Regions from separate parts of the Duganella sp. S19_KUP01_CR8 genome, predicted to be linked through region 3. Evidence: predicted binding sites of a transcription regulator. Region 3 holds the regulator's gene; each other region holds the start of a gene.
The links. The regulator sigma-54, encoded in region 3, starts transcription at its own class of promoters, with help from an activator protein. The targets are predictions, from matches to a motif close to TGGCANGNAANCTGCTTT.
Positions count from the first base shown of each region.

Region 1: the regulator sigma-54 is predicted to act here: its motif matches at 5,470-5,487, upstream of pepA (flocculation-associated PEP-CTERM protein PepA).
Region 2: the regulator sigma-54 is predicted to act here: its motif matches at 5,767-5,784, upstream of V6M89_RS10965 (TldD/PmbA family protein).

Region 1 is NZ_JAQQPR010000008.1:83,084-93,475, reverse strand. Features, by position in the region: gene V6M89_RS10295 (aldo/keto reductase) at 1-176, opposite strand, end outside; gene V6M89_RS10290 (quinone-dependent dihydroorotate dehydrogenase) at 188-1,228, opposite strand; gene V6M89_RS10285 (arginyltransferase) at 1,262-1,990, opposite strand; gene aat (leucyl/phenylalanyl-tRNA--protein transferase) at 2,065-2,793, opposite strand; gene V6M89_RS10275 (NUDIX hydrolase) at 2,812-3,384, opposite strand; tRNA gene V6M89_RS10270 (tRNA-Met) at 3,556-3,632, shown strand; gene V6M89_RS10265 (acyltransferase) at 3,737-4,396, shown strand; gene pepA (flocculation-associated PEP-CTERM protein PepA) at 4,467-5,375, opposite strand; gene prsT (XrtA/PEP-CTERM system TPR-repeat protein PrsT) at 5,596-8,385, opposite strand; gene V6M89_RS10250 (MerR family transcriptional regulator) at 8,456-9,496, opposite strand; gene accD (acetyl-CoA carboxylase, carboxyltransferase subunit beta) at 9,526-10,392, opposite strand, start outside.
Region 2 is NZ_JAQQPR010000009.1:12,678-23,069, forward strand. Features, by position in the region: gene V6M89_RS10945 (methyl-accepting chemotaxis protein) at 1-1,451, shown strand, start outside; gene V6M89_RS10950 (methyl-accepting chemotaxis protein) at 1,534-3,057, shown strand; gene V6M89_RS10955 (methyl-accepting chemotaxis protein) at 3,155-4,639, shown strand; gene V6M89_RS10960 (class I SAM-dependent methyltransferase) at 4,710-5,522, opposite strand; gene V6M89_RS10965 (TldD/PmbA family protein) at 5,965-7,602, shown strand; gene V6M89_RS10970 (TldD/PmbA family protein) at 7,620-8,957, shown strand; gene V6M89_RS10975 (TldD/PmbA family protein) at 9,012-10,392, shown strand, end outside.
Region 3 is NZ_JAQQPR010000009.1:157,920-168,311, forward strand. Features, by position in the region: gene lptC (LPS export ABC transporter periplasmic protein LptC) at 1-310, shown strand, start outside; gene lptA (lipopolysaccharide transport periplasmic protein LptA) at 318-917, shown strand; gene lptB (LPS export ABC transporter ATP-binding protein) at 920-1,672, shown strand; gene V6M89_RS11635 (RNA polymerase factor sigma-54) at 1,678-3,156, shown strand; gene hpf (ribosome hibernation-promoting factor, HPF/YfiA family) at 3,234-3,593, shown strand; gene V6M89_RS11645 (alginate lyase family protein) at 3,692-4,627, shown strand; gene V6M89_RS11650 (enoyl-CoA hydratase/isomerase family protein) at 4,660-5,745, shown strand; gene V6M89_RS11655 (Lrp/AsnC family transcriptional regulator) at 5,758-6,216, shown strand; gene V6M89_RS11660 (VOC family protein) at 6,313-6,687, shown strand; gene rapZ (RNase adapter RapZ) at 6,688-7,551, opposite strand; gene hprK (HPr(Ser) kinase/phosphatase) at 7,635-8,570, opposite strand; gene V6M89_RS11675 (PTS sugar transporter subunit IIA) at 8,637-9,119, opposite strand; gene queF (NADPH-dependent 7-cyano-7-deazaguanine reductase QueF) at 9,459-10,292, opposite strand.

The DNA.
Region 1 (10,392 bases), on a different contig from region 3:
GCGCGCGGCATCACCGGATACATTTCCGCCGTGTCGATGAAGTTGACGCCGCGTTCCAATGCGTAGTCCAGCTGGCTGTGCGCGTCGGCTTCGGTGTTCTGCTCGCCGAAGGTCATCGTGCCCAGGCAGATCTTGCTGACGTTGAGATCGCTGGTTCCAAGTTGTGTCTGCTGCATGCCGCCTCCTTTTATTTGCCGCGTACGGCGTCCGCGCAATCGCGCACCAGCGCCGGGCCCGCGTAGATCAGGCCACTGTACAGCTGCACCAGTTGCGCGCCGCAATCCATTTTGACCTTGGCATCGGCGCCGCGCATGATGCCGCCCACGCCGATGATGGGCAGCGCATCGCCCAGCTCGGCCTTGAGCAGGCGGATCACCGTGTTGGAAAACTCGAACACCGGCGCGCCCGACAGGCCGCCCGCCTCGGCGCCGTGCAGCATGCCGGTGACGGCGTCGCGGCTCAGCGTGGTGTTGGTGGCGATCACGCCGTCGATCTTGTGGCGCAGCAGCGCGTCGGCGATGTTCTTGACCTGGTCGCCATCCATGTCCGGCGCGATCTTCAGCGCCAGCGGCACGTAGCGCTTGTGCTGGTCAGCCAGGCGCAGCTGCGCCTGCTTCAAGGTGCCGAGCAGGCCGTCCAGTTCCGAGCCGCCTTGCAGCTGGCGCAGGTTCTTGGTGTTGGGCGACGAGATGTTGACCGTCACGTAGCTGGCGTAAGGGTAGACTTTTTCCAGGCAGTGCAGGTAGTCGTCGGTGGCGCGTTCGATCGGGGTGTCGGCGTTCTTGCCGATGTTCAGGCCCAGCACGCCGGCCTTGTCCTGGTAGAAACGCGACGACTGCACATTGGCGACGAAGGCGTCGACGCCGCCGTTGTTGAAGCCCATGCGGTTGATGATGGCGTTCGCCTCCGGCAGGCGGAACATGCGCGGCTTGGGATTGCCCGCTTGCGCGCGCGGCGTCACGGTGCCCACTTCGATCGAGCCGAAGCCCAGGTCGGCCAGCGCGTCGATGTAGGCGCCGTCCTTGTCGAGGCCGGCGGCCAGGCCGACCGGGTTCTTGAAGGTAATGCCCATCACGGTGCGCGGATCGGCCTTGGGCTGCTTGACCAGCTTGGTCAGGCCCAGGGCGGAGGCGCGCTTGAGTGCGGGAAGGGTGAAATGGTGGGCGGCTTCGGCGTCCATCGAAAACAGCATCGGACGGGCCAGCGAGTACAGGAATTTTTCGGACATGGGGGAGCTCTTGTTGTAGTTCCCCGTATTTTATCAGGCGTCCAGCACGCTCCACACGCCCTTGATGCGCGCCTCGAGCGGCTTGAAGTTGGTTTTGTAGGACATTTTCGGACTTTCCTTGATCCAGTAGCCCAGGTAGACATAGGGCAGCTTCAGTTCGCGCGCCTGGGCGATCTGCCATAAAACGTTGAAGGTGCCGTAGGAAGCGCCTTCGACATCGGGATCGAAGAAGGTGTAGACCGACGACAGGCCGTCCGACAGCACGTCGATGATGCTGACCATGCGCAGCGTGCCGTCCGGCTCGCGAAATTCCACCAGCCGCGTGTTGACCCGGCTTTGCAGCAGGAATTGCGCGTACTGGTCGCGGCTGTCCTGGTCCATGCCGCCGCCGGCGTGGCGCTTGCTCTGGTAGCGCAGGTAGAGGTCGTAGTGCTCGTCCGAGAACGACAGCGTGGCGACGCCCGCCGTCAGGTCGCCATGCCTGGCCCAGGCGCGCCGCTGGCCGCGGCTGGGGCCGAACTGGTCGGCCACCACCCGCACCGGGATGCAGGCCTGGCAGCCGTCGCAATACGGACGGTAGGTGAAGATGCCGCTGCGGCGGAAGCCGTTTTTCACCAGTTCGGAGTAGACGTCTGCGTTGATCAGGTGCGAAGGAGTAGCCACCTGCGAACGCGCCTGGCGCGCGTCCAGATAGCTGCAAGGGTAGGGCGCCGTGGTGTAAAACTGCAGCGTCGCGAAAGGCAGATCGTTCAGGTGCGTCATGCACGTCCTATCGAGGGCGGGTGGTTTAAACCTATGATAGCGCCAAGTTTCGCAAGGCGCTTGTCACCTTTAGCTTAACTGTCCGCAGCCAGTGGTGCAATGGGTTCCCACACGGTGATCTGAGGCAATTCAATATTGTTGCGCAGATGCGCCAGGAATTGCGCACGGGGAATCGGCGCCGCGCCCAGCGAAGCCAGGTGGCCGGTCTCCTGTTGGCAATCGATCATCTTTACACCGTGCTGGCGCAGGAAGCGCACCAGGTAGGCCAGCGCGATCTTGGAACCGTCGGTGACGCGGGCGAACATCGATTCGCCGTAGAACATGCGGCCTATCGACACGCCGTAGGCGCCGCCGACCAGCTGGCCGTCCAGCCACAGCTCGGACGAGTGCGCGTATCCCAGCTGATGCAGACCGGTGTAGCCGGCGATGATGTCTTCCGAGATCCAGGTGCCGGGGCCGTCCCGGCGCGGCGCGGCGCAGGCCCGCATCACCTGCTCGAAGGCGCTGTCGAAGCGCACTTGCCAGCGGCCGCCGGCGGCCATCTCGCGCTCGACCTTGCGCAGGGTTTTCTTCAGGCTGTCCGAGATGCGGAACTGCTCGGTCATCAACACCATGCGCGGATCGGTGCTCCACCACAGGATGGGCTGGCCTTCGGAAAACCAGGGGAAGATGCCGTTGCGGTAGGCCAGCAGCAGCCGCTGCGGCGACAGGTCGGCGCCGGCCGCCAGCAGGCCGGGCGCGTCGGTGGTCAGCGCCTGGGCGACGTCGGGGAAGGGGCTATCGGTTTCCAGCCACGGGATCATAGGGACAGCGTCACGTAATCAGAGGTCCGAACGCATGTTGCGGGTGATGTCCTGGGTATGGAAGCCGTAGCCGCCGCCCTCGCGCATTCTGGCGCGGTCGGCGAAGAACAGCTCCAGCGTGGTGCGGATGGTGGGGAAGGCCAGCTCGTCCCATGGGATCTCCGCTTCGCTGAACAGCTGCACTTCCAGGCTTTCCTCGCCTGGGGCGAATTCCAGGTCCAGCAGCGTGGCCAGGTAGAACAAGTGCACCTGGTGCACGCGCGCCACGTTCAGCAGCGAGAACAGCTGACCCAGCTCAATGTTGGCGCCGGCTTCTTCCTGGGTTTCGCGGATGGCGCCTTCGGCGGTGGTTTCATTGTTTTCCATGAAGCCGGCCGGCAGCGTCCAGAAGCCGTGGCGCGGCTCGATCGCGCGTTTGCACAGCAATACCTTCAGTTCGCCGTCGCGTTCCCACACGGGGATGGAGCCCAGCACCATTTTCGGGTTCTGGTAATGGATGGTGGCGCAGTTGCCGCATACATAGCGAGGACGGTTGTCGCCGGCCGGGACGGCCAGGCTGACGGGGGAGGCGCATTCGGAACAGAATTTCATAGGGGATAGCTCAGTCGGTAAGGATGTTCACTTTGGCTACTTTACACCGATTGAAGCCTGCGCGGCATGGCCTATGTCTATAGGTAACTGCATATATTCGGACTATCGCAGCCGATTTCAGGATTAATATTGCCTAAACCTACGATCTGCCCTATAATAACTACATACAGACGCGGGGTGGAGCAGTCTGGCAGCTCGTCGGGCTCATAACCCGAAGGTCACAGGTTCAAATCCTGTCCCCGCAACCAAATTTAAAGCCGTTGATACCGTCAGGTATCAGCGGCTTTTTCGTTTCCGCGACTACAAAACTTCCCTTTCCCTATAATCGATGTTCTTGCGGGGGAGTGTTTTCATGCGAAAAATCAGACTGAGCTCCATTGTCACCTTCTTATCCATGCTGGCGCTGGTATTGCTGCTTGCATTGCTGAGCGCTTACTGCGGCGTGGGCGCCATTCCCGGCCTGGGCGATTTCAGGGGCGTGGCCGTCAGCGCGGCGGCGGTGCTGCTGGTCTACCTGTACGGCTTGCTCATATTTCGTATTTTCTTGTGGGCGCAGCCCCTGCACGACGGCAATATCGAATTCGGCTCCAGGCAGGAGTTCATCTACCAGGTGTATGTCTTGTTCTACCTGATACTGTTCAATTCCTTGATACGCGGCGGAATTATTCCGATCCCCATCATGCGGATGATCTATCTTGCGCTGGGCGCCCGCCTGGGCGCCAATACCTACAGCTCCGGCATTATCTACGACCCGTCGTTTGTGACGATAGGCGCCAACAGCGTGGTCGGCGAAACGGCCTTGCTGGTGCCGCATGTGATCGAGGGCGATACCTTGGGCCATTATTTCATCACGATAGGCGACCACGTGACGATAGGCGCGCATGCGGTGGTGTTGTCCGGCGTGACGATAGGCGATAACGCCATCGTGGCAGCCAATTCGCTGGTGGCCAAGGGCACGCGCATCGGCAGCGGCGAAGTGTGGGGCGGCAGCCCGGCACGCCGCTTGAAATAAAAATGGACCGATAAAAAAGGCCGGCGCCCTGAAGCGCCGGCCTGTATCGATTGCTAGCCCTGACGACGGACTATTTCTTCTGCTCGCGGCGACGGCCGAGCGAACCCATGCCGAAGATGCCTGCTGCAACCAGCGCCAGGGTGGCTGGCTCAGGTACGGCCGTGAACTGCTGGGCTCCATCGATATTCAATACGAATTGCGAGTCCGTGTTGGGACCGGTGGCGATGCCATTGACCAGCAGCGGGCGCGTGAAGTCAGGCGCGGCGGGGCCGGGGAAGTTGAGCGTGGTGTCGAACCGGGTACCGGCCAGGGCCGGCGAAACGTAGGCCCCGTTGGTGAACAGGACCGTGCCGATCAACGTCGCCGAACCTACGCCGGTGGCGCCGGGCGTACCGGAGGTGCCGGTTGCCAGGAAGGTCGACAGCTCGCTATCCCAGGTACCGGAAAGCATCAGCGCGCCATCGGTAAAGCCGGTTCCGGCCCCTTGATTGGCATCTGGCGTGTTGTCGAAATAAATCGACCAGTTGCTGCTGGTGGCGGGGGTGAAGGTGATCGCCACAGCGGTGCAGCCTGCGGTGAGGCAAGTTGCCCGTTCGTGCAGGGTGGCGACCGTCGTCAGCTCATAGGTGCCGACTGCGGGGCCGGGTGGAGCGACACGCAGGTCCGGCGTTGGCGACGTGGTGTTGATGACGCCGGCGAAGGCTTGATACGTCAGGGTGAAATCGACGAAATCGCCGGTGTTGTTGGCGGGGGTGAGGGTAAAGCCCTGAATCAGTCCCGCGCCGTTTTGGTGCCAGTCTATGCCCGTGAAGTTCTGGAGGACGCCGTCGCCGCCCAAAGGCGAAGGGGCGCCGGGTTCGCCTGGATTGCCGGCGATGAGCACATTGGCGGCGCTGGTGGTGTTCAGCGTGGTCGCCTGCGCTGCGCTGGCAGCAAATAGCGCTCCCAGCAGAGCGCCTAGTATGCTTAATTTTTTCATTTTGTTTCCTTCCTTGATGATTGGAGTATCGCTACGCTAGGGGTGGGGTTTCAATACCTTGCCGACCAGTTGGAATCAGTCGGCTACCCACTACTAAGCAAATGCCAAGCCATGATCGAAGGGTGTTCTAAGTGACTGTTTTTAAGGTGGTTTTTAAAATTTTTTCGGCGCGATGAGAAAGTATGTAAAGAAAACCGACAGTCCTGCGGCCCGGCAGCGCCTACAAGGACTCCAGCATCGCCTTCACCTCGGCGCGTTGCGGGAATTCTTTGTTGGCGGCCAGCAGTTGTTCGAACTGGCGCCGCGCGGCGGGTTTGTCGCCGGACTTCATCAGCGCCACGCCGAGGTGGTAGCCGATGTCAGGCACGTCGGGTGTCAGGGTCTTGGCTTGTTTCAGCAAAGGCAGGGCGCGGCCCGTTTCGCCTTTCTCCAGCAGGATCCAGCCCAGCGTATCGAGGATGCTGGGATTGGCGCCGGCCAACTGGTAAGCTCGTTCGGCGGTCGCCAGCGCGCGTTGGTCCTTCTCCTGCTGGTAGGCCCAGGCCAGGTTGTTGAGCGCCACGGCATTTTTCGGGTCTTGCCGGACGATGGCCTCGAATGAGCTGATCGCCGGCTTGTAGCGCCCTGCCGTCAGATCGGCACTGGCCTGGTAGAACCGGAAGCTGGGCTCGGTTGGGTGTTGCTGCAACCACTGGGCGGCATGCAGGCTCGCTTCCCTGGTCTTGCCCGCCAAGAGCAGGGCCTGGTGGATCTTGATCGCCAGCGGCGGCAGCTGGCTCATCTTGAATGCCCGCTCGTAGGCGCGCAGCGCATCTTGCGGCTTGTGCCGGGCCATCCAGATATCGCCCTCCAGCGTCAGCCCCGCTGGCAGCTCGGGACGCTGGCGCTGTACGGTTTGGGCGATGGCCAGCGCTTCCGCGTAGTTTTTTCCGTCCACCAGCAAGGTCGTCGCCAGGACTTGGGCTTCGAACCAGTCTTCCTTCAAGCGCAAGGCTTTCTTCACCGAATCGAGGGCGCCGTCGTTGTCCTTGAGCGCGACCTGGGCATAGGCGATGCGCAGCTGCACCGCGGGCGACGCCGGTTGCAATGCCGCCAGCTTGGTATAGGTTTCCAGCCCGGCTTCGTAGTTGCCGTTCGCAGTCTGGACTTGTGCCAGCACAGCCAGCGCCTCGGGATCGGCCGGGTGGGCGGTCTGCAGGGTCTGTGCCAGCTTCAGCGATTTTTCCTTGGCGCCGGTACGCAGGTAAAGCGCCGCCAACTGCAAGGCCGGGGTCAAGGCTTCGGGATGTTCGGCGGTGGCGCGTTCCAGCCAGCGCACCGCTTCCGCGCTGTTGTTCTGTTTCAGGGCCAGTTTGGCCAGGCCCGTCATCAGGCCGACGTTTTTCTTGTCCTTGGCGAGCGCCGCTTCATAACGCTGGCGGGCACGTTCGGGTTTTTTCTCCATCAGGTCCATTTGCGCCAGGTTATCGAGGGCCGACAGGTAGCTCGGATCCAGCACCAGCGCCTGCTCGAAGCCGGCGCGCGCGCCAGCCAGGTCGTGCTTGGACAACAGGATGCCGCCTTTCAGGTTTTGCACCAGCGGATTTTTGCCATCGTGTTTTTCCATGGCCGCCACCGCCAGCAGCGCCTTGTCGTATTCCTTGTTGCGCAAGTAGGTCATAGCCAGCAGGATGCCGGCCTTGCCGCCCTTGTCATCCAGGGTGGTGGCCTGTTCCAGTTCGGCCACCGCGCGCGCCGATTCGCCGGCGCCCAGGCGGCTCAATCCCAGCGAGGTGTGCAAGCTGGCCGTCTGCGGCGCCAGGTCGCTGGCGGCCTGGAAATAGTCGGCCGCCTTGGCGTAGTGCCTGCCCTGCATCTGCGCCTGTCCCGCCAGGGCCAGCAGTTCTACATCCTTCTGATTCGCCTCCAGTACCGGTCCCAGCAGGGCGATGGCGTCGTCGGTCTTGCCGCTCTTCAAAAGGATGCCGGCCAGGCGCTTGCTGGCGTAAACATGATGGGGATTCGAGTCGAGAAATTTGCGCAGCGTTAGCTCGGCCTCCAGATACGAGCCCATGGCCAATTGCACGGAACCCATCAGGAGCAAGCTGGGCATGTGATCCGGCATCACCCTCAAGATCAGCTGCAGGGAATCGCGCGCGGCCGGATATTTCGCCTCCTGAAAGTCGAGCAAGGCCTGGGTGTAGATCACCTGCAGGCTGTTGGACGAGATCTTGCGGGCGGCATCGATTTCGGCTCGGGCCTCGGCCAGCTTTTTGTCCTGGATCAGCAGGGTGGCGCTATCGATATGGGCTTGGGAGTTGTTGGGTTGAAGGGTCAGGATTTGCTTGGTGATCTGCAGGGCCGCCGCAGTCTTTCCCTGCTGGCGCAGCAGGTCGGCCTTGAAGCGCAGGCACTCGATATTGCCGGGATGCTTGGCCAGCGCGCGTTCGATATGTTGCGACGCAAGGTCCAGGCGTTGCGACATGGCGGCTATCCTTGCCTGGCCCAGCATCGCTTCGGCCAGGTCCGGTTTTTTCACCAGCAAATCGTCGAACAGTTGTTGGGCTTGCGCCGTGTCGCCCAGGCCCAGGTAGGCGTTGGCGCGCAATACGAGCAGCTCCGTCTGGTGCGGGCTGGACGGGTCGGGTTTGATTTCGTCGAGCAGTTTCTTGAATTGCCCCTGCATCAACATCACCTTGCCCAGGCGGGGCATGACTTCCACCGCGCCTATGCCCAGCGCCTGGGCCTTGCGTACTTCTTTCTCGGCCGATGCGATATCGCCCGCTTCGATATAGACCTCGCCCAGCAGCAGGCGGGCGGGCGCGTTGTCGGGGGCTTTCTGCAGCGCGTTTTTCAGCTCGATGATGGCGGCCTTGGTCTCGCCCTTGGCGCGGTATTGCCGGGCCTGGGCCATCAAGCTGTCGGTGTCGCGCGCGGTGTTGCAGGCGCCTAGCGTCAGCGTCAGCAGCACAGCGGCCAGGCGCGGTACGCGATGGCGCCGGCTGGTTGAATTTTTGCTGAATCGTATCATCGAGGTCTCCTGGACGTGGGGGCACCTCCGCGATCTTAGGTCGCAATATGGACTTCGGCCTTACGCTTGATCAAGCCAGCGTGGCGTAGGCGGTCCTGATGTAGTCGAGCATGGCGGGGGTGATCCAGGTGCCGCTCAGCAGCGCGGGTTCCTGGTCGTGCGCGGCGCGGATCTTGGCCAGCGTGGCCGGGTCGCCGCCGATCTGCGACAGGTAGAGCGCCATCCACCGGCGCGCCAGCGCCTGCGCCGACGGCGCGTCGTGGGCGATGCCGTCTTCCAGGTGCTGATGCACGCCCGCGATCAGCGTCATCCACTCGTACTGGTTCTTGCCGCTGTTTTCGCGCATGGCGCGCATTTCGTCGGGATCCAGATAGCGCGCGTAGATGCCCAGCTTGCGCGCGCCCAGCGCCGTCGAAACATAGGCCTTCATCGCCGGCGTGATGCGGGTTTGCCGCTGCACCGTGACCTCCTGGTCCAGCATGTCGGTGATGCGCAGCGCGAGCCCGGGATGGGCGTTGGTATCGTGTTGCAGCGTCTGCATCCAGCGCTCCGCCAGTTCGCCCGCACGCGCGTCGTCCGGCGGCGCGCCTTGCGCCATCAGCGCTTCCACCTCGCCAACCAGCGCGGCCCAGGCGGCGTGGTTGCGCGCGTCTTGCTGCCAGAAGGGCAGGCGCTTTAACTCTTCGCGGGTGAAATATTTGTCGTACAGGTCCATCTTCTCCAGCGTTTCCAGCCAGTCGGACAACCCGGGACTGCGGCCGCTACCCAGGACGTGCTGTAGTTGCACGAGTTGTTCGCGCAGCGCCGCCGCCTGTTCGATCTGCTTGCCCAGCGCGGCGATCTGCTGCGCGACGATGTCGGCGAACGGCGCGTCCGGGCTGGCCAGGAAGGTGGCGATATCGCCCAGCGACATGCCGAAGCGCCGCAGCGTCTGGATCTGATGCAGGCGCGCGACGTCGTCACGGTCGTACAGGCGGTAGCCGGAATCGGCGCGGGCCGACGGCGTCAACAGGCCGATGCTGTCGTAGTGGTGCAGCGCGCGCACCGTCAGGCCGGAGCGCGCGGCCAGTTCGCCGATTTTCAGTACCGTGCTGTCGCGATGTTCTTTCATGCGCAACAGTGTACGACAGGCGCGCCGTCTCAGGCCAGCGCATCCTTCGGCAGCTTCAGCAGCAAGGCCAGCAGCGAGGCCAGCTCGGCGCGCATCTCGCGGCGATCGACGATCATGTCGATGGCGCCGCGTTCGAGCAGGAACTCCGGCCGTTGATAGCCCTCCGGCAGCGTCACGCCCAGCGTGCTCTTGATGACGCGGGCGCCGGTGAAGGCGATCAGCGCCTTCGGTTCGGCGAGCACCAGGTCGCCCAGGAAGCAGAACGAGGCCGAGATGCCGCCCGAGGTGGGATCGGTCAGCACCGACACGAAGGGCAGCTTCTTCTCCGCCAGTTTGGCCAGCATGGCGGTGGTCTTCGCCATCTGCATCAGCGACAGCAGGCCTTCCTGCATGCGCGCGCCGCCGCTGGCGGTGATGCAGATGAAGGGCACATGCTGGTCTATCGCCGCCTGCACGCCGCGCACAAAGCGTTCGCCCACCACCGATCCCATCGAACCGCCCATGAAATCGAACTCGAAGCAGGCCACCACCACCGGCACCGACAGGATGGCGCCGCTGACGACGATCATGGCGTCGGTTTCGCCGGTGGCTTCCATCGCTGCCTTCAGGCGTTCGGTATAGCTCTTGCTGCCCTTGAACTTGAGCGTGTCGACCGGCAGCACTTCCTGGCCGATTTCATGCCGGCCGCCGGCATCGAGCAGCGCGTCCAGGCGGGTACGGGCGCGGATGCGCATGTGGTGGCTGCACTTGGGACAGACATGCAGGTTGGCTTCCAGGTCGGCGCGGTACAGCACCGCGTCGCAGGCGGCGCATTTGATCCACAGGCCCGCAGGAATCGACTGGCGCTGTTCGGCGCCGCGCTTGATGCGCGGCGGGAGGAGTTTTTCGATCCAGCT
Region 2 (10,392 bases), 150 kb from region 3:
CGGAAATCGCTCAGCAGATCAAGCGCCGCGGCGAGATCTTCGCCGAGATCGACAAGGCCTGGAAGATTTACGACCCCTTGCCGCAGAGCAGCGAGGAGGCGGCGCTGTGGAAGATCTTTGTCAAGCAGTGGGATGGCTGGAAGCAGAAGGACGCGGAGTTCGGCGAGCTGCTGAAGCAGATCATCGGCGCCGATACGGCCAAGCGCAAGGACTTGTTCGTTGCGCTGCACCGCAATCTGACCGACAACCGACCGGCTTTCCGCGCGGTCGAGGAGAGCCTGGACAAACTGGTGGCGATGAACGTCAAGTACGGCGACGACGCCGTGACCGAGGCCGACGCGGCGTCGGCCAGCGCGTCGAGGAGCATGTACGTGGCTTCCGGCGTGGCGTTGGCGCTGCTGGTGGCGCTGGGTATGCTGATCCTGAACGGCATCCTCAAACAGCTGGGCGGCGATCCGTCGTATGCGGCCGAGATCGTGCGCCAGGTGGCGGACGGCGATCTCAGCGCCGACGTCGCGCTCAAGCCCGGCGACAGCACCAGCCTGCTGGCGGCGATGAAGGGCATGATAGCCAAGCTGTCGCAGGTGGTGCAGGAAGTGAACAACGGCGCCGAGGCGCTGGCCAGCGCCTCCGAGGAAGTGAGCGCGACCGCGCAATCGCTGTCGCAGGCGGCCAGCGAGCAGGCCGCCGGCACGGAAGAAACCAGCGCCTCGGTGGAGCAGATGACGGCGTCGATTTCGCAGAACACGGAGAACGCCAAGGTCACCGACGGCATGGCCAGCAAGGCGGCGCTTGAGGCGGCCGAGGGCGGCGAGGCGGTCAAGTCGACGGTGGCGGCGATGCGGCAGATCGCCAAGAAGATCAGCATCATCGACGATATCGCCTACCAGACCAATTTGCTGGCGCTGAACGCGGCGATCGAGGCGGCGCGCGCGGGCGAGCACGGCAAGGGCTTTGCGGTGGTGGCGGCCGAGGTGCGCAAGCTGGCCGAGCGCAGCCAGGTGGCGGCGCAGGAGATCGAACAGGTGGCGTCGAGCAGCGTGCAGCTGGCGGAAAAGGCCGGCAGCCTGCTCGATTCCATGGTGCCGAATATCCGCCGCACCTCCGACCTGGTGCAGGAGATCACGGCGGCGTCGGAGGAACAGTCGGCCGGCGTCGGCCAGATCAACTCGGCCGTCACGCAGCTGAGCCAGACCACGCAGCAGAACGCCTCCAGCTCCGAGGAACTGGCCGCCACCGCCGAAGAGATGAGCGGCCAGGCCGAACAGCTGCAGCAGACCATGTCCTTCTTCAAGCTGGCCGGGGTGTCGCGGCCGATGCGCACGGTGGTGGCGGCGCGCCCGCCGCGCCAGACGGGCAAGCCGAAGCCGCGTCCGGCCGGCGACATGGCAGGCAGCCGCCGCATGACGGAAATGAGCGAACCGGACGAATCGCATTTCGTCAAATTCTAAGCGAAGCAGGGCCGGCAAGGCGCCGGGACAGGCGCCGCCGGATTGTTGTGATCAACTTCATATCAAGACCTGGGGAGGCATCATGTTGCGCCAACTGAAAATCAGCACGTATCTGGGTTTGTCCTTCGGTTTCATTGTCGTGCTGCTGATAGGCGGCATCATGCTGGGTATCTCCAAGCTGGGTGCGATCAACGACCTGAATAACGTCGTCATCCAGGACCGCTATCCCAAGGTCGTGCTGACCTATAAGTGGATCGGCGACGTCAACCTGATCGCGCGCTCGCTGCGCAACGCCATCATCTTCACCGACCCCAAGACGATCAACGCGGAGCTGGAGCGCATCACCACCGCGGACGGGCGCATCGGTGAAAACGTCAAAAAACTCAAGGACATCGTGCGCAACCAGAAGGGCAAGGACCTGCTGGCCAAGACGCTGGCGGCCGAGAGCCAGTACCTGGCGGTGCGCGCCGACTTCATCGCCCTGGTGCGCGCCGGCAAACGCGACGAAGCCGCCCCCATCCTGATCGAAAAGCTGCGGCCGGTGCAGAGCGCGTATTTCGGCGCGCTCGACGCCATGAACGACTACCAGGCCGAGGCGATGGCGGTGGCCGACAAGGAAACCGACGAGCAGTACGAGAGCGCGCGCCAGCAGTTGATCACCACCGGCGTCGTGGCGGCCGTGCTGGCCTCGCTGCTGGCCTTCCTGATCGTGCGCGGGCTGATGCGCCAGCTGGGCGGCGAGCCGGCCTACGCGGTCGACGTGGTGCGCGCCGTGTCCGAGGGCGATCTGAGCGTGGTGGTGCAGCTGCGCGCCAACGACCGCAGCAGCCTGCTGGCGGCGATGAAGGTCATGATAGACAAACTGTCGCAGGTGGTGCAGGAAGTGAACACCGGCGCCGAGGCGCTGGCCAGCGCTTCCGAGGAAGTCAGCGCGACGGCGCAATCGCTGTCGCAGGCGGCCAGCGAGCAGGCCGCCGGCACCGAGCAGACCAGCGCCTCGGTGGAGCAGATGACGGCGTCGATTTCGCAGAACACGGAAAACGCCAAGGTCACCGACGGCATCGCCAGCAAGGCGGCGGCGGAGGCGACCGAGGGCGGCGAGGCGGTCAAGTCGACGGTGGCGGCGATGCAGCAGATCGCCAAGAAAATCCATATCATCGACGACATCGCCTACCAGACCAACCTGCTGGCGCTGAACGCGGCGATCGAAGCGGCGCGCGCCGGCGAGCACGGCAAGGGCTTCGCGGTGGTGGCGGCCGAGGTGCGCAAGCTGGCCGAGCGCAGCCAGGTGGCGGCGCAGGAAATCGAACAGGTGGCGTCGAGCAGCGTGCAGCTGGCGGAAAAGGCCGGCGGCTTGCTCGATGCAATGGTGCCGAACATCCGCCGCACCTCCAACCTGGTGCAGGAGATCACGGCGGCGTCGGAGGAACAGTCGGCCGGCGTCGGCCAGATCAATTCGGCCGTCACACAGCTGAGCCAGACCACGCAGCAGAACGCCTCCAGTTCCGAGCAACTGGCCGCCACCGCCGAAGAGATGAGCGGGCAGGCTGAACAGCTGCAGCAGGCGATGTCCTTCTTCAAGCTGGCCGGAGCAGGCCGCTACTGACGTGGGGTGTACGCCACAGGTGAGTATTGGTGAGATTTGCGGCGGCAGATTGGTTCACAATGAATTGTGACCGTGTTGCCGACTGGAGAATTCGCTTATGTTCAAGCAAATGAAGATGGAGACCCGGCTGCATGCCGGCTTTGGCGGCATCGTGCTGCTGGTGATCTTGCTGGGGGGGGTAGCCTTCGCCAAGCTGAGTTCGCTGCATGAACACTGGAGCGACTTCGAGACCATCACCCTGGTGCGCAAGAACGCCGTGCTGGAAGGCGTTACCGCCCATGGCCAGGCGGTTCATCATTTCAAGAACTATATCCTGCGCGGCGGCGAAAACAACAGCAAATTCCGCGCCGATCTGGCGGTTATCGACAAGGAGATGACCGACTACAAGGCCGTGGGTAGCGTGACGCCGGAGGAGCAGGCCTTGCTCGCCGAAATTTCGACGGCAACCCGCAGCTACGGCGAGAGCATGATCCAGCTGGAAGCGATGCACGAAAAGGGTATGACGCCGCAGGAGATGGACAAGGCCATCAAGGGCGCCGACGAGGCTATCTCCTCAGCTTTCCGCAAGCTGCTCAAAGTGAACGACAGCGAAACCAAGGGCGAATCGGCTGCCATGACGGAAGTGACCGACTCCGCCAAGAAGCTGATCCTGGGTATCGACATTGTGATCGCGGTGCTCGGTTGTGTGCTGGCGGTGTGGCTGGCGCGCAGCCTGTCGGGCATCGTGCGCGAAGTGCAGTCGGTGGTGGGCAGCCTGGCCGGCGCCTCCGAGGAAGTCAGCTCGACCGCGCAGTCGCTGTCGCAGGCGGCCAGCGAGCAAGCGGCGGGCGTGGAGGAGACCAGCGCCTCGATCGAGCAGATGACGGCGTCGATCGCGCAGAATACGGAAAACGCCAAGATCACCGACGGCATCGCCACCCAGGCGGCGGTGGATGCGGCGCGCGGCGCCGAAGTGGTCAAGGCCACGGCGGCGGCGATGAAGCAGATCGCCAGCAAGATCGGCATCATCGACGACATCGCCTATCAAACCAACCTGCTGGCGCTGAACGCGGCGATCGAGGCGGCGCGCGCGCACGAGCACGGCAAGGGCTTCGCGGTGGTGGCGGCCGAGGTGCGCAAGCTGGCCGAGCGCAGCCAGGTGGCGGCGCAGGAAATCAGCAAGGTGGCGTCGGACAGCGTGGAGCTGGCCGAGCAGGCCGGCCATATGTTCGATGCGCTGGTGCCGAACATCCGCAAGACGTCGGATTTGGTGCAGGAGATTTCGGCGGCGTCGGAAGAGCAGAGCTCGGGCGTGCGGCAGATTAACAGCGCGGTGGGTCAGCTCAGCCAGACCACCCAGGTCAACGCGGCCAGCTCGGAGGAACTGGCGGCGACGTCGGAAGAGATGAGCGCGCAGGCCGAGCAACTGACCCGGCTGATGGCGGTGTTCAAACAGTATGCGGCTGAGGAGGCGCCGCGCGCCGGAGCGGCGCGCCGGCCGGTGGTGTTGAAGACCGGCGGCGTCAAGTCCGCGCGCCCGGCGCGCAAACTCGATCTGGTGGCCGACGGCGCGCCGGACGAGACCAAGTTCACGCGCTTCTAACCCCGCAGGACCGAAGAGGGGTCAGACCCCGTACGGGGTCTGACCCCGGCGGCGGCGCGCCGGTTGGGGGTTAAGGCTTGACGAACTTCAGCGTCATGCGGTCGCTCTCGCCGATGGCCTTGTACATGGCGCGGTCTTCGTCCTTGTTGGCGTAGGTCGGCGGCAGCGCCCAGACGCCGCCTTTGTGCTCGGCCTTGTCCTTGGGATTGGCGTTGACTTCCGACTTGTCCGCCAGCTTGAAGCCGGCCGCTTCGGCCAGGCCGATCACATACTTCTCGTGCACATAGCCGGCGCTGGCCTCCTTGCCCTCCGCCTTGGAGGCCGGCAGGCGGTGCTCGACCACGCCGAACACGCCGCCTTTCTTCAGGCTGGTGTAGACGCTGCCGATCAGCGCTTTCATGTTGTCCGGGCCGTCTTCCGTCCAGTTGTGGATATTGCGGAAGGTCAGCACCATGTCGACGCTGCCGGCCGGCGCGAACTCGTACTTGCGCGGCGGCGAGAACACGCCCAGCGCCACCTTGTTGTACACCTCCGGCTTGGCGTTCAGGCGCGCCATGAAGCGCTCGGCGGCCTTGCGCTCGTTGGCGTCGGGCGCGGCCAGGTCGTTGCCGGCGGCGATCAGCTTGCCGTGGTCGCGCAGGTAGGGCGCCAGGATCTCGGTGTACCAGCCGCCGCCCGGCGACAGCTCGACCACCGTCATGGTCGGCTTGATGCCGAAGAAGTTCAGCGTTTCATACGGATGGCGATAGACGTCGCGCTCCACGTTGGCCGGGGTGCGCGACGGCGCGGCGATGGCGGCCTTCAGCGCCGCATCTTCGGCGGCGTAGGCGCCGCCGGCGATCAACATGGTGGTGGCCAGGACGGCAAGTACGGTTCGTTTCATGCAAAGTCTCCTGAGGGTTCGTTTGTTTGGACGATGCGCAACCGCTCGCCCTGCGCGATCATGGTCCAGGCTTGCCATAAGGTCAAGCGAATTGGGACGGCGCTCCGCCCAGCCGTGACGGCCCGTCCCGGCGGACACCGGGCGGACACTTTCGGACACTGGCGGACAGTCGAGCGGACAGATAGGCGGACACTTCAGGTCTGAATCTCCTGCCCGCCGCACCAACTTGCAACATGAATACCCGTGGCACGCATTTTGCCTATCTCCTTCCTTAATCCGGCGCTAATATTGCAAAACCGGCGGAAACGGCGGCGGATATTCAGGTGTAGTGCAAAGCAACGAGTGGTAACGAAGTAGTTCCAGCTAGAAAAGCAAATAAAAAGCAGAACCCCGGGCGACCGGCCCGCAATCTAATCCTTGCTGTTACGTTTTTGGAGATACGATGGAACGACGTGCATTCCTCAATGTTAGTAGTCTGGCCCTGGGCACGATGCTGCTGCCCGCCTTCGGCCGTGCAATCGCGGCGGAAGAGCTGCTCAAGCCAGTCGCCCTGCAATTCAAGAAAATGCTGGCCGATACCGCGATGACCGCGGCGACCCAGGCCGGCGCCTCCTACTGCGACGTGCGTGTGGGCCGCTACCTGAACCAGTTCATCACCACCCGCGACCTGAACGTCGAGAACGTGGTCAACACGGAATCGGCCGGGGTCGGCGTGCGCGTGATCGCCGGCGGCGCCTACGGCTTTGCCGCTACCAACGACATGAGCCCGGACGGCGTCGCCGCCGCCGCGCGCCAGGCGGTCGCCATCGCCAAGGCCAACGCCAAGCTGCAGACCGAGCCGGTCATCCTGGCGCCGGTCAAGGGCGTCGGCGAAGTGTCGTGGGCCACGCCCATCGTCAAGGACTGGCGCACCGTCGCCATCAAGGACAAGGCCGAGCTGCTGATCGCCGCCAACAAGGCCGGCATGGAGGGCGGCGCCAGCTTCATGCAGTCGCTGCTGTTCCAGGTCAACCAGCAGAAGTACTTCGCCTCCACCGACGGCTCCTATATCGACCAGGACGTGCATCGCCTGTGGATGCCGGTGTTCGCCACCGCCGTCGACCAGAAGACCAACAAGTTCCGTTCGCGCCAGGGCCTGTCGTCGCCGGTCGGCATGGGCTACGAATACCTGGACGCGCGTCCCGAACACAAGATCAAGGCGGCCGGCGGCGTGACCACGCTGTACACCAAGTCCTACGATTTGATCGAGGATGCGCGCGCGGCCGGCAAGCAGGCCAAGCAGAAGCTGACCGCCAAGTCGGTCGAGCCGGGCAAGTACGACCTGGTGCTGTCGCCGGAACACATGTGGCTGACCATCCACGAATCGGTCGGCCACCCGACCGAGCTCGATCGCGTGCTGGGCTATGAGGCCAACTACGCCGGCACCAGCTTCGCCACGCTCGACAAATGGCAGTCCAAGAAGTTCAAGTACGGCTCGGACATGGTCAACATCGTCGCCGACAAGACCACCCCGGGTTCGCTGGCCAACGTCGGCTACGACGACGAAGGCGTCAAGTGCAAGCGCTGGGACATCATCAAGGACGGCATCCTGGTCAACTACCAGGCCACCCGCGACCAGGCCCACATCATCGGCGAGAAGGAATCGCACGGCTGCTCGTATGCGGACAACTGGAGCAGCGTGCAGTTCCAGCGCATGCCCAACGTCTCGCTGCAAGCCGGTAAAAAGAAGATGACCCCGGACGAAATGGTCAAGGACGTCAAGAAGGGCATCTACATCGTCGGCGACGGTTCCTTCTCGATCGACCAGCAGCGCTACAACTTCCAGTTCGGCGGCCAGCTGTTCTACGAAATCAAGAACGGCAAGATCGGCGAGATGCTGGAGGACGTGGCCTATCAATCGAACACCCAGGAGTTCTGGAATGCCTGCGCCGGTCTGTGCGACGAGCGCGATTGGCGCATGGGCGGTTCCTTCTTTGACGGTAAAGGCCAGCCTTCGCAGGTGTCGGTGGTGTCGCATGGCTCCAGCACGGCGCGCTTCAACGGCATCAACGTCATCAACACCGCACGCAAAATCGGCTAAGCCCTGGAGACCACGAGATGAAGAATTTGAGTCAAGACGAAGCAAAACGTATCAGCGACAAGGTGCTGTCCTTTTCCAAGGGCGACCAGTGCGAAGTGAACATCACCGGCAGCCGCAAGGGCAATATCCGCTACGCGCGCAACGCCGTGTCGACCGCCGGCTTGATCGAGGACACGCAGCTGGCGGTGTCGGTCGCCTTCGGCAAGAAGCAGGGCACGGCCACCATCAACGAGTTTGACGACAAGTCGCTGGAAAAAGTGGTGCGCCGCGCGGAAGACCTGGCCCGCCTGGCGCCGGAAAATCCGGAGTTCATGCCGACGCCGACCAAGCAGCAATACAAGGCCAGCGAGACCTTCTTCCAGAAGACCGCCGACATCGATCCCGAATTCCGCGCGCAGGTGGCGGCCTACAGCATCGAGAACAGCAAGAAGAACAAGCTGGTGGCGGCTGGCTTCTTCAGCGACAGCACCCAGTTCAACACCATCGCCAACTCGAACGGCGTGTTCGGCTACCAGCAGGACACTGGCCTGGACTTCACCGTGACCGTGCGCACCGAAGACGGCCGCGGTTCGGGCTGGGCCAAGCGCAGCGTGGGCGACGTCAGCAAGTTCGACGCGCGCGAAGCGTCCAACGTGGCGATTGAAAAAGCGCTGCGTTCGGTGGAAGCCAAGGCGCTGGAACCGGGCCGCTACACGGTGATCCTGGAACCGGCGGCGACGTCGGACCTGCTGGCCTTCATGTTCAACGGTTTCGATGCGCGCCAGGCCGACGAGGGCCGCAGCTTCCTGTCGAAAAAGGGCGGCGGCAACCGCATGGGCGAGAAGCTGTTCGACGAGCAGGTCAACGTCTGGGCCGACCCGTGGGACAAGGACGTAGCGGTGCTGCCGTGGGACGGCCAGAACATGCTGGCGCGCGAACGCCAGGACATCATCAAGGGCGGCAAGATCGCCAACCTCGATTACTCGACCTACTGGGCCAAGAAGCAGGGCAAGCGCGCGGTCGGCGCGCCGGGCAACATCATCATGGCCGGCTCCAACAAGTCGACCGAGGAGCTGATCGCCAATACCAAGAAGGGCGTGCTGGTCACCCGCACCTGGTACATCCGCATGGTCGATCCGCAGTCGGTGCTGCTGACCGGCTTGACCCGCGACGGCACCTTCTACATCGAGAACGGCAAGATCAAGCATCCGATCAAGAACTTCCGCTTCAACGAAAGCCCGGTGACGATGTTGAACAACATCGAGGAGCTGGGCCGGCCTGAGATCCTGTCGGGTGACGAGTCGCAGTTCCAGCTGCTGATCCCGGCGATGCGGGTGCGGGACTTCAACTTCACCTCGTTGTCGGACGCGGTTTAAAGCATCAAGGGCCGGATCTGATTCCGGCCCTGTTACATTCATCAGGGAGTTATTGTGGAACGACGTTCATTTCTAAAAGTTAGTGCGGCGGCCGGCGGCAGCCTGCTGATACCGGTCTTCGGCAACGCCATCGCGGCCGAAGAGCTGCTCAACCCCATGGCCGTGCAATTCAAGAAATCGCTGGCCGACGCCGCGATGAACGCCGCCACCAAGGCCGGCGCCAGCTACTGCGACGTGCGCATCGGCCGCTACCTGAACCAGTTCCTCACCACGCGCGACCTGAACGTGGAAAACATCGTCAACACCGAATCCTCCGGCGTCGGCGTGCGCGTGATCGCCAACGGCGCCTACGGCTTCTGCTCGACCAACGTCATGACGCTGGACTCGGTGGCCGCCGCCGCGCGCCAAGCGGTCGCCATCGCGCGCGCCAACGCCAAGCTGCAAACCGAGCCGGTGGTGCTGGCGCCCGTCAAAGGCGTCGGCGAAGTGGCATGGGCCACGCCGTTCAAGAAGGACTGGCGCACCGTGGCGATCAAGGAAAAGGCCGAGCTGCTGATCGCCGCCAACAAGGCCGGCCTGGATGCGGGCGCCAGCTTCATGTCGTCCAACCTGTTCCAGGTGAATCAACAGAAGTACTTCGCCTCCACCGACGGTTCCTACATCGACCAGGACATCCATCGTCTGTGGTCGCCGCTGACCGCCACCGCCGTCGACAAGGCCACCAACCGCTTCCGCACGCGCGACGGTTTGTCGTCGCCGGCCAGCATGGGCTATGAATTCTTCGACGCCAAAGAATCCAATAAAATCAAGGCCGCCGGCGGCGTCACCACGCTGTACAAGGGCGCCTACGATCTGATCGAGGATGCGCGCGCCGCCGGCCGCCAGGCCCGCGAAAAGCTCACCGCGAAAACCGTCGAACCGGGCAAGTACGACCTGGTGCTGTCGCCGGAACACCTGTTCCTGACCATCCACGAGTCGGTCGGCCACGCCACCGAACTCGATCGCGTGCTGGGCTACGAGGCCAACTACGCCGGCACCAGCTTCGCCACGCTGGACAAGTGGAAGAGCAAGAACTTCAAGTATGGTTCGGACCTGGTCAATATCGTCGCCGACAAGACCACGCCGGGCTCGCTGGGCTGCGTGGGCTACGACGACGAAGGCGTGGCCTCCAAGCGCTGGGACCTGATCCGCAACGGCATCCTGGTCAACTACCAGGCCACGCGCGACCAGGCGGCCATCATCGGCGAGAAGGAATCGCACGGCTGCTCGTACGCGGACAGCTGGAGCAGCGTGCAGTTCCAGCGCATGCCCAACGTGTCGCTGGAAGCGGGCAAGAAGCCGCTGACGCCGGACGACATGGTCAAGGACATCAAGAAGGGCATCTACATCCTGGGCCGCGGCTCGTACTCGATCGACCAGCAGCGCTACAACTTCC
Region 3 (10,392 bases):
CGGCGACCAGCCGCCGATGAATATCAATGCCGACACCGCCCATGTCGATCAGGGCAATACGCGCGTCAAGCTCAGTGGTAATGTGGACGTGGTGCGCCCGGCCGGGCCGCAGACGCAGGCGATGCGCATGACCACGCCGGCGCTGACCGTGTACCCGGACGAAGAACGGATGGAAACCGCCAGCCCGGTGGCGCTGGAAATGGGCAACGCCACCGCCAACGGCATCGGCATGAAGGCCAATAACGCCACCCGCGAAGTGCAGCTGGGCGGACGCGGACAGCTGGTGATGCCGCCGCGCGCCGGCCACTGAGGAAACAATGATGATGAATGGAATGATGATGAAGAAACTGATACTCTCGGCGGCGATGCTGTTGATGGCGGCCGGTGTGGTCCACGCGGAAAAAGCGGATGCGAACAAGCCGACCAAGATCGATTACGACGATTTGCAAATCGACGACGTCAAGCAGATCAAGACGCTGATCGGCAATGTCGTGCTGACGCGCGGCACCCTGCTGATGAAGTCGCCGAAGGCGGTGGTGACCACCGATCCCGAAGGCTATAACTTCGTCGTGCTGACCAGCACGCCAGGTACGCTGTCGACCTTCCGCCAGAAGCGCGACGGCGCCGGCGACCAGTGGATCGAGGGCGAAGCCGAGCGCATCGAATACAGCGACAAGACCGACCTGGTCAAGCTGTTCTCGAAAGCCAAGGTGCGCCAGCTGGAAGGCCCGCGGATGACCAGCGAAGTCAACAGCGAGTTCATTTCCTACGACAGCCGCACCGAGCATTTCGATGTCAAGAACAACGTCTCGGGCGTGAGCAAGCCGGGCGCCGGCCGCGGCACCATGGTGATCCAGCCGACCATCCGTCCGGCCGCGCCGGCCGCCGCATCGACGCCGCCGGCCACGGAGAAGTAAGCATGGAATCATCCTGCGGTAGCACCCTGATCGTACGCGGCCTGCAAAAGACCTACGGCAAGCGCCAGGTCGTGCACGACGTGTCCCTGCAAGTCGAGTGCGGCGAAGTGGTGGGCCTGCTCGGCCCCAACGGCGCCGGCAAGACCACCTCGTTCTACATGATCGTCGGCCTGGTGCCGTCGGACGCCGGCAGCATCGATATCAGCGGCACCGATATCTCCTCGCTGCCGATCCACCGCCGCGCCTCGCTCGGCTTGTCCTACCTGCCGCAGGAAGCGTCGGTGTTCCGCAAGCTGACGGTGGAAGAAAATATCCGCGCCGTCCTCGAAATTCAGAAAGTGGACGGCAAGCCTTTATCCAAGGCTGCCATTGATGAACGGCTCAATACCCTGCTGGCCGATTTGCAAATCGAAAAGCTGCGCGAGAACCAGGCGCTGTCGCTGTCAGGCGGCGAGCGCCGCCGCGTGGAGATCGCGCGCGCACTGGCGACCAATCCGCGCTTCGTGCTGCTCGACGAACCATTCGCCGGGGTCGACCCGATCGCCGTGATTGAGATCCAGCGCATCGTGCGCTTCCTCAAGGAACGCGGCATCGGCGTCCTCATTACCGATCACAATGTGCGCGAGACGCTGGGCATCTGCGACCGCGCATATATCATCAACCAGGGCACGGTATTGGCTTCAGGCCGGCCAGACGACATCATCGCCAACGAATCGGTGCGTCGCGTGTATCTGGGTGAACACTTCCGTATGTAAAACCCATGAAACAGTCTTTGCAACTGCGCACGTCGCAGCACCTCGCGCTGACACCGCAATTGCAGCAGTCGATCCGGCTGCTGCAACTGTCGACGCTGGAGCTGCACCAGGAACTGGAACAGCTGCTGACCGATAATCCGCTGCTGGAGCGCCTCGACGACCCGCTGGACCGCTCGCTGCGGCTGCTGTCGGACGGCGCCATCAGCCAGCAAGCCCCGGTCGGCGACGCGCCGCCGGAAGGCCCGCCCAACGCGCAAGAGGCGCCGGCCGCCGACGCCGACAACTACGACGGCCCGGCCGCCGACACCGAAAGCACCAGCAGCGACGCCGACGTCGACTGGAGCGACGCCGGCCGCAGCAAGGCGCCCGACGACGAGGACTCGCGTCCGCAGCTGGAGGCCAGCCACTGCACGCTGCGCGAGCACCTGATGGAGCAGATGCGGGTGACGGTGCTGGAGATGCGTGACCGCGCGCTGGTCGAGCTGATCATCGACGCGCTGGACGAGAACGGCTACCTCGAAGAATCGCTGGAAGAAATCCTGGCCCGCCTGCCGGAAGAGCTGGAGCTGGAGATCGACGAGTTGCAGACCGCCTTGTCGATGCTGCAAAGCTTCGACCCGATGGGCGTGGGCGCGCGCAACGCGTCCGAATGCCTGGCGCTGCAGATCAAGCGTTTGCCGGCCATCCCGATGGTGACGCGGCGCATGGCGCTGGCGATTGTTGAAAATCATTTGACCTGGTTTGCCCAGCGCGATTTCAACAAACTGAAGAAGGCGCTGCTGTGCGACGACGAAGATTTGCGCGAAGCACAAACCGTCATCCGCCAGTGCAATCCGCATCCGGGTTCGGCGTTCGCGTCGGACGTGTCGGACTACGTGGTGCCGGACGTGATCGTCAAAAAAGCGCGCAACGGCTGGCAAGTGAGCCTGAACAACGACGTCATGCCACGCCTGCGCGTGAACGCCATGTACGCCAACCTGCTCAAGCAGGGAAAAGGCGAGGGCGCGATGGGCGCGCAGCTGCAGGAAGCGAAGTGGCTGATCAAAAATATGCGCCAGCGTTTCGACACGATTTTGCGCGTTGCACAAGCGATAGTAGAACGACAAAAGAACTTTTTCTCCCATGGTGCGGTTGCCATGCGCCCCCTTGTGCTTCGCGAAATTGCTGATACACTGGGACTACACGAGAGCACTATTTCTCGTGTAACAACTCAAAAATATATGCTGACCCCGCATGGCATGTTTGAGTTGAAATATTTCTTTGGTAGCCATGTCGCCACCGAAGCGGGGGGGGAAGCAAGTTCGACGGCGATACGTGCACTCATCGTGCAATTGACAGGAGCAGAAGACCCGAAAAATCCTTTATCCGACAGTAAGATTGCGGACATGCTGGGAGAACAAGGCATGGTGATTGCGCGACGCACTGTTGCCAAATATCGCGAAGCGTTGAAGATCCCGCCAGTCAGTCTCCGTAAATCTTTGTAGTTACTTGGTTCCTGCGCGCCCGGCAGTAATGGGCTCCGCACTAACCGTAAGAAGCGACATTATCTTTAGGAGTGTGTATGAATCTCACCATCAGTGGACATCATCTCGAAGTGACCTCGGCCATCCGTGAATACGTGCAGAACAAGCTGGAACGCGTCACCCGCCACTTTGATCAAGTGATTGATATTGCTGTCATCCTGACTGTAGATAACCTCAAAGAGAAAGAGAAACGCCAGAAGGCTGAAATCAACCTGCGTATGTCGGGCAAGACCGTCTACGTGGAAAGCCTGTCCCAAGACTTGTACGCCGCCATCGATACCTTGATCGACAAGCTGGATCGGCAGGTCATGAAATACAAAGCCAAGGTCCAAGAGCACGGCCACGATGCGATCAAGCATCTCCCGGATAGCTACGAACCCGCTGCCGCCGCCCTATAACAACGGCCCCGGCACCATCAAACTAAGGGTGCAGAGGCGCCCTTTTTTGCGTCCAAATGGTTTAGAGTAAACGTTTTCCAAACTTGGACGGGAGTGGCATGAAACGAGCTAAACTATTTACGGCATGGCTGCTGGCGCTGGCCGCCCCCACCGTGCTGGCCTGCACCGCGCCGCCGCCGGCCGTGATCGACATCGACGCCAACAGCTACTACTCGGATGCGCACCACTCCGTCATCGATCCGGTACTGCGGGCGCGCAATATCGCCAACACCAAGCCGATCGACGACTTCCTGGCCGAGGTGGCGCAGAACGCCAGCCAGGGCAACGCCGCCTGCGCGCTGGGCTGGCTGGAGAGCTGGGCCGGGCAGCGGGCCTTGCTGGGCAAGCTGTCCAGCGAGCAGGCCTGGTACGTGCGCAAGTGGACTTTGGGCGGCATGGCGCTGAGCTACGCCCGCGTCAAGCCGGCCGCCACCCCCGTCCAGCAGCAAACCATCGAAGCCTGGTTCAAGACGCTGGCCGACGCCACCATGGCGCACTCCGATGCCCACAAGGGCACGCGCAATAACCACTACTACTGGGAAGGCCTGGCGGTGACGGCGGTGGGCGGCGTCACGCATGACGAGCGCTACCTGGCCTGGGGCCGCAAGGTGTTCGAGCACGCGATGGCGCAGGTGGCGGCGGACGGTTCGCTGCCGGCGGAAATGGAGCGCGCGGCCAAGGCCTTGCACTACCACGTGTTCGCGGCCGTGCCGCTGGTGATGAGCGCGTCCATCCTGGACCTGCATTCCGCCAAACTGGACCAGCTGATGCGCTTCACGCTGGCCGCCGCGCAAGACCCGTCGGCGATGGAAAAGGCCACCGGTTTCACGCAGGAGCGGGCCAATGTCAGCGAGATGTCGTTCGCCATCGTCTACGCCCGGCACCAGGGCAGGGCGGAGCTGATGCCGCTCAAAGCCAACTTCCAGCCGCGCCTGGGCGGCGACCTCAACCTGGCCAATCCGCTGGAGCATCTGGCGCCCGGCAAGTCGCAGTAGAATAGGGTTTTTTCCACCACACCAAGCACCTCATGAGCGAATACGTCCACACCAGCGTCAGCAACGGAACCGGCTTCATCACGCTGGACCGGCCCAAGGCCTTGAACTCTTTATCGCTGGCGATGGTGCGCGATATCACGCAGGCGCTGATGGCGTGGCGCGACGATAGCGGCGTGGCCGCCGTCGTCATTCGCAGCAGCAGCGAAAAGGCCTTCTGCGCCGGCGGCGACATCCGCTTCTTCTACGACGCCGGCCGCGCCACGCCGCAGGGCGGCAGCGCGCTGGTGGAGGATTTCTTCACCGAGGAATACGCGCTCAATCACCTGATCCATTTTTATCCCAAGCCGTACATCGCGTTGATGGACGGCGTGGTCATGGGCGGCGGCATGGGCGTGGCGCAGGGCGGTCCAGACTGCCGCGTGCGCATCGTCACCGAGCGGACCAGGATGGCCATGCCGGAAGTGAACATCGGCCTGTTTCCGGACGTGGGCGGCAGCTATTTCCTGGCGCGCGCGCCGGGCAAGCTGGGCTGCTATCTTGGCGTCACCGGCGTCACCATCGGAGCGGCAGATGCGCTGCATGCGGGCCTGGCCGATCACTTTGTGCCTGGCAGCGAAATGGCGGCCTTGTCGGTGCTGCTGGAGTCGACGCCGGGCGCGGGATTGGCCGAGGCCATTGCTGCCTTCGCGGCGCCGTTCAAGGCCGCGGCGGGCGACAGCAAGCTGGAGTCCGAGCGCGCCGCTATCGACCGTCACTTCGGCGCCGGTTCGGTGGCCGCGATCACCGCCTCGCTGAAAACGGACGACGGCGCCTTCGCGCAAAAGACGTTGCAAGTGATGGCCACCCGCTCGCCGCTGATGATGTGCGTGACGCATGAGCTGGTCCAGCGCGGCGCCGCATTGGACGTGGCCGATTGCCTGCGCATGGAACGCACGCTGGTGCGCCACAACTTCGAAGACGGCGAAGTGATCGAAGGCGTGCGCGCGCTGGTCATCGACAAGGACAACGCGCCGCAATGGAAGCCGGCGTCGCTGGAAGAAGTCGGCGAGGCCATGGTGCAGCGTTTCTTCCAGCCGGTGTGGCCGGACTACGCCCACCCGCTGCGCCACCTGGACTAAACGCCGATGGCCGTGGAACTGGACCGACTCGACATCCAGATACTGAATCTGCTGCAGGAGGACGCCACCATCCCGCTGCGGCGCATCGCCGAGCAGGTGCACGCGTCCGCCGCCACCTGCCAGCGCCGCATCGCGCAGTTGCGCGCCAGCGGCGTGCTGGTCAAGGAGGTGGCGCTGGTGGACCGCGTGCGCGTCGGCCGTCCGCTGACGGCGTTCGTCACGGTGCAGCTGGAGCAGCAGAATACCTCGCTGCTGAAAATGTTCGAATCGCTGATGCGCGAAGAGTCCGACGTCATGGCTTGCTACGAAGTGGCGGGCGAATTCGACTTCATGCTGGTGGTGACGGCGGTATCGATGGAAGCGTTCCAGGCTTTCACGCGGCGCGTGTTCACGTCGAATAACAACGTCAGCAACTACAAGAGCTTGCTGGCCATGAACTGCGCCAAGTTCGAAACCAAAGTGCCGTTGTGAAGATCGAGTAATTCTTGCATCGGGACGGGCGAGTCTGCAATTTTGCCTCACGGCCGCTCAGTATGATGGGCCTTCCAACTTCAGGAGGACAGCATCATGATCGACCACGTTTCCATCGGCACCCGCGCCCTGCCGCGCGCCACGGATTTCTACACCGCCTGCTTCGCGCCGCTGGGCTACACCTTGCAGCACAGCGACGCCACCCAAGTGATTTACGGCGCCGACGGCGTCTGGAGTTTTTGCCTCTATCCCTCGGCAGCCGAGGGCGTGCTGGCCGGCGATCGCACCCATGTGGCGGTCTCCGCGCCCAGCCAACAGGCGGCCAGGGAGTTCTTTGACGCAGCGATGAGCAAGGGCGCGACGCCCCTGCGTGAGCCCGGTTTACGGCCGGACATCAACGAGCGCTACTTCGGCACCATGATCAAGGACCCGGACGGCCACACCATCGAAGTGGTGCACTGGGGCCGGTGATCAGGCCTGCTCGCGGTGGCGCAGGATGACGCGTTCGGTTTTCTGGAAGTAGGCCGCCAGCTGCTCGGCCATGTAGACCGAGCGGTGCTGGCCGCCGGTGCAGCCCACCGCCACCGTCAGGTAGCTGCGGTTGTCGGTCTTGAAGGACGGCAGCCATTTCTCGATGAAGACGCGGATGTCGTTCATCAGATCCAGCGCGCTCGGCTGGGCGTTGAGGAAATCGATCACCGGCGCATCGCGGCCGGTCAGCGGGCGCAAAGTCAGGTCGTAGTAGGGATTCGGCAGCGCCCGCACGTCGAACACGAAGTCGGCGTCCAGCGGCACGCCCAGCTTGAAGGCGAACGATTCGAAGAACAGGATCAGCGGCGCCCGCTCGATTGCCACCAGGTCCTTGACCCAGGCGCGCAGCTTGTTGGCGCTCAGCTCCGAGGTATCGATCACATGGCCCAACTGCTCGATCGCCGACAGCCGCTCGCGCTCTTCCGAAATGCATTCGATCAGCGTGCGGCGCGCCGCCGGGTTCTGGCCTGGGCGCAATTCGTGCGACAGCGGATGGCTGCGCCGCGTTTCCGAGAAGCGCGCCACCAGCGAGTGCGTGTTCGCGGTCAGGAACATGACCTTGACGTCGTGCCCCAGCTCGCGCAGGCGTTCGACGGCGGCCGGCAGCGTGGCCAGCGATTCGGCGCTGCGCGCGTCGACCGCCACCGCAAGCGATTGCAGACCTTCGGCGACCAGCGTGTCCACCAGGCTGGAGAGCAGGGCCGGCGGCAGATTGTCGACGCAATAGTGTCCCGTGTCCTCCAGGACGTTCAGGGCCACGGACTTGCCGGAGCCGGAAATACCAGTAATGAGTACGATGCGCATAGGCCCCGATGATACCGCAGGCCGGGCTTACTTGCCCATAATGACCATGTTTAGTTTTCGCAATGATGCGGAAAAATACACGCTTAGTCGCCGCTCATGGCTTGACGTTGACGCTCCATGAATTCCTGGAGCGTATCGATGCCGCGCAGTTGCAGGATGGTGTTGCGCACGGCGGCTTCCAGCAGCACCGCGATGTTGCGGCCGGCCGCCACCGGGATCACCACCTTGCGGATCGGCAGGCCCAGCACATCCTCGGTCGGGAACTGGAACGGCAGGCGCTCGACTTCCTCGTCGGCCGCGCCGCGCCGCACCAGGTGCACGATCAGCTTCAAACGCATCTTGCGGCGCACGGCGGTCTCGCCGAAGATGGCCTTGATGTCCAGCAGCCCCAGCCCGCGCACTTCCAGCAGATTCTGCAGCAGAGCCGGGCAGCGGCCTTCGATCATGTTCGGCGCGATGCGCGAGAACTCCACCGCGTCATCGGCCACCAGGCCGTGCGAACGCGAAATCAGTTCCAGGCCCAGCTCGCTCTTGCCCAGGCCGGAATCGCCGGTGATCAGCACGCCTACGCCCAGCACGTCCATGAACACGCCGTGCATGATGATGCGCTGCGCCAGCTTCTTCGACAGGTAGACGCGCAGGAAGTCGATCACCTGCGCGGCCGGCAGCGGCGTGGAGAACAGCGGGATGTTTTTCTCGTCGCAGATGGCGAGGATGTCGGGCGGCGTTTCCAGCCCCTGCGCGATGATCAGCGCCGGCGGGCCGCCGGCGATCAGCTCGCCGATGACGTGGGCGCGCGTCAGCGACTTCAGGCGCTGGTAGTAGTTGATTTCCTGGTGCCCGAAGACCTGGATGCGGCCCGGGTGGATGGTGTTCAAGTGGCCGACCTGGTCGGCGGCCGAGGCGACGTCGCCGGAGATCAGGCGCTCGCCGCCGGGGAAGCCGGCGAACCAGCCTAGCTGCAAACTTTCGCGATTGTCGTCGTAGAGGCGTTGTATCGTCAGCGGAGTTTGCAGCATGGGTCGTCTTTACATGAGGATGAACTGGAGCCTAGTTTAACCTATTGTCTGACGACCAAGAAAATCTCAACCCGCAGCTTGCAAGCTAGGCATCCAGTTGATGATGCGCGAATGCACCGATTTCGGATCCGCATCCGTGCTCAGCGCGGTGCGGAAGGCGTCGTCGGAGAACATCTCGGCGATCTCGGACAGGATCTCGAGGTGCTGCTGGGTGACGTGGTCCGGAATCAGCAGGAAGAACAGCAGGTTGACCGGCTTGCCGTCGGGCGACTCGAACGGTATCGGTTCGGCCAGGCGCACGAAGGCCGCCAGCGGCGATTTCAGGCTTTTCATCCCCTTGATGCGGCCATGCGGGACGGCGACGCCATGACCCAGTCCGGTCGAGCCCAGGCGCTCGCGCGCGAACAGGTTGTCCGACACGGTGGAGCGGGCGATACCGCAGTTGTTCTCGAAGATCAGGCCGGCTTGCTCGAAAGCGCGCTTCTTGCTGGAGACTTCCAGATCCAGCAGTACGTTTTCCAGTGAGAGTATTTTGCTAAGGTTATTCATAACGCGACATAGAATGTTGCAACGCACAAAGGTGGCATGCGAGCAGAATTATAGGCTTGTTTCTGCGCCATGTAACAGGAAATCGCTCGCGCCCGTTGTTACGGTTGTGTCGGCCAGCCGGCGCGCGGGCTGGATTGATGTGCATCAAAGAAAGGAATCGCTATTTCTGAATAGAAATCACGGAAAACGCCGGTTTTTCGCCAGGGTCTGGGGCGAATTTCCGATTATTTGCGCGTTTTCAGGCCGGTGGGGCCGTATGACGCGTGGTGGTCAATAACCGCGCGCCATTTGCATATCATACGCCTGATTTTTCCTGTTTGATTGGAAAAAGTACCAGATTTATTGACGTGCGCCACGAAGGTTGGGCGGTTTCTGTGCTGTGCTGAAGTTGCTGCGCCAGGGGTTGATGTCCAGCCCGCCGCGCCGGGTGTAGCGGGCGTACACCGACAGCTGCTGAGGCTGGCAATGGCGCAAGATGTCGGTGAAGATGCGCTCCACGCATTGCTCGTGGAACTCGTTGTGCTCGCGGAAACCGATCAGGTAGCGCAGCAGGCTTTCCTGGTCGATCTGCGGACCGGAATAGTGGATCTGCACGCTGGCCCAGTCCGGCTGTCCGGTGACCAGGCAGTTCGACTTGAGCAGGTGCGAGATCAGTTTTTCCTCCACCGGCTCCTCGTCCAGCGCCGCCTTGAGCAGCTCCGGCGCCGGGTGGTAGTGGTCGACCTCGATGTCGAGGCGGTCCAGCAGCAGGCCGTCGAGCTCGCCCATTTCCACCATGCCGAATTCTTCCGGCTGGGTCAGCGAGATGTGCACGGTGGCGCCGAAGCCGTTCGACAAGTCCTGTTGCAGCAGGTTCTTCAGCGCGACCAGGCTGTCGAGGCGGGTCTGGTTGAAGGAGTTCAGGTACAGCTTGAAGGACTTCGATTCGATGATGTTGGGCGAGTCGGCCGGCACGGTGATGCGGGCGATCGCCACCTGCGGCTTGCCGCGCGCGTTCAGCCACGAGATTTCGTAGGCGTTCCAGATGTCGACGCCGAAGAAGGGCAGGGTGCCGGTCAGGCCGAGTTCGTCGCGCTTGCCCTGGCGCGCAATCGGGAACAGCAGTTCCGGTGCGTAATCGGTGCGGTAGGCGGAAGTTTTTCCCAGTGGGGACAAGTCGACGGTGTTGGTCATGGTGTTGTTTGATTCGGGTAAAGGTGAATGGTAGCGCAGTTTCACCCCTCAAGCGTGGTGGGGTCAGACCCCGCACGGGGTCTGACCCCTAAGCGACGGC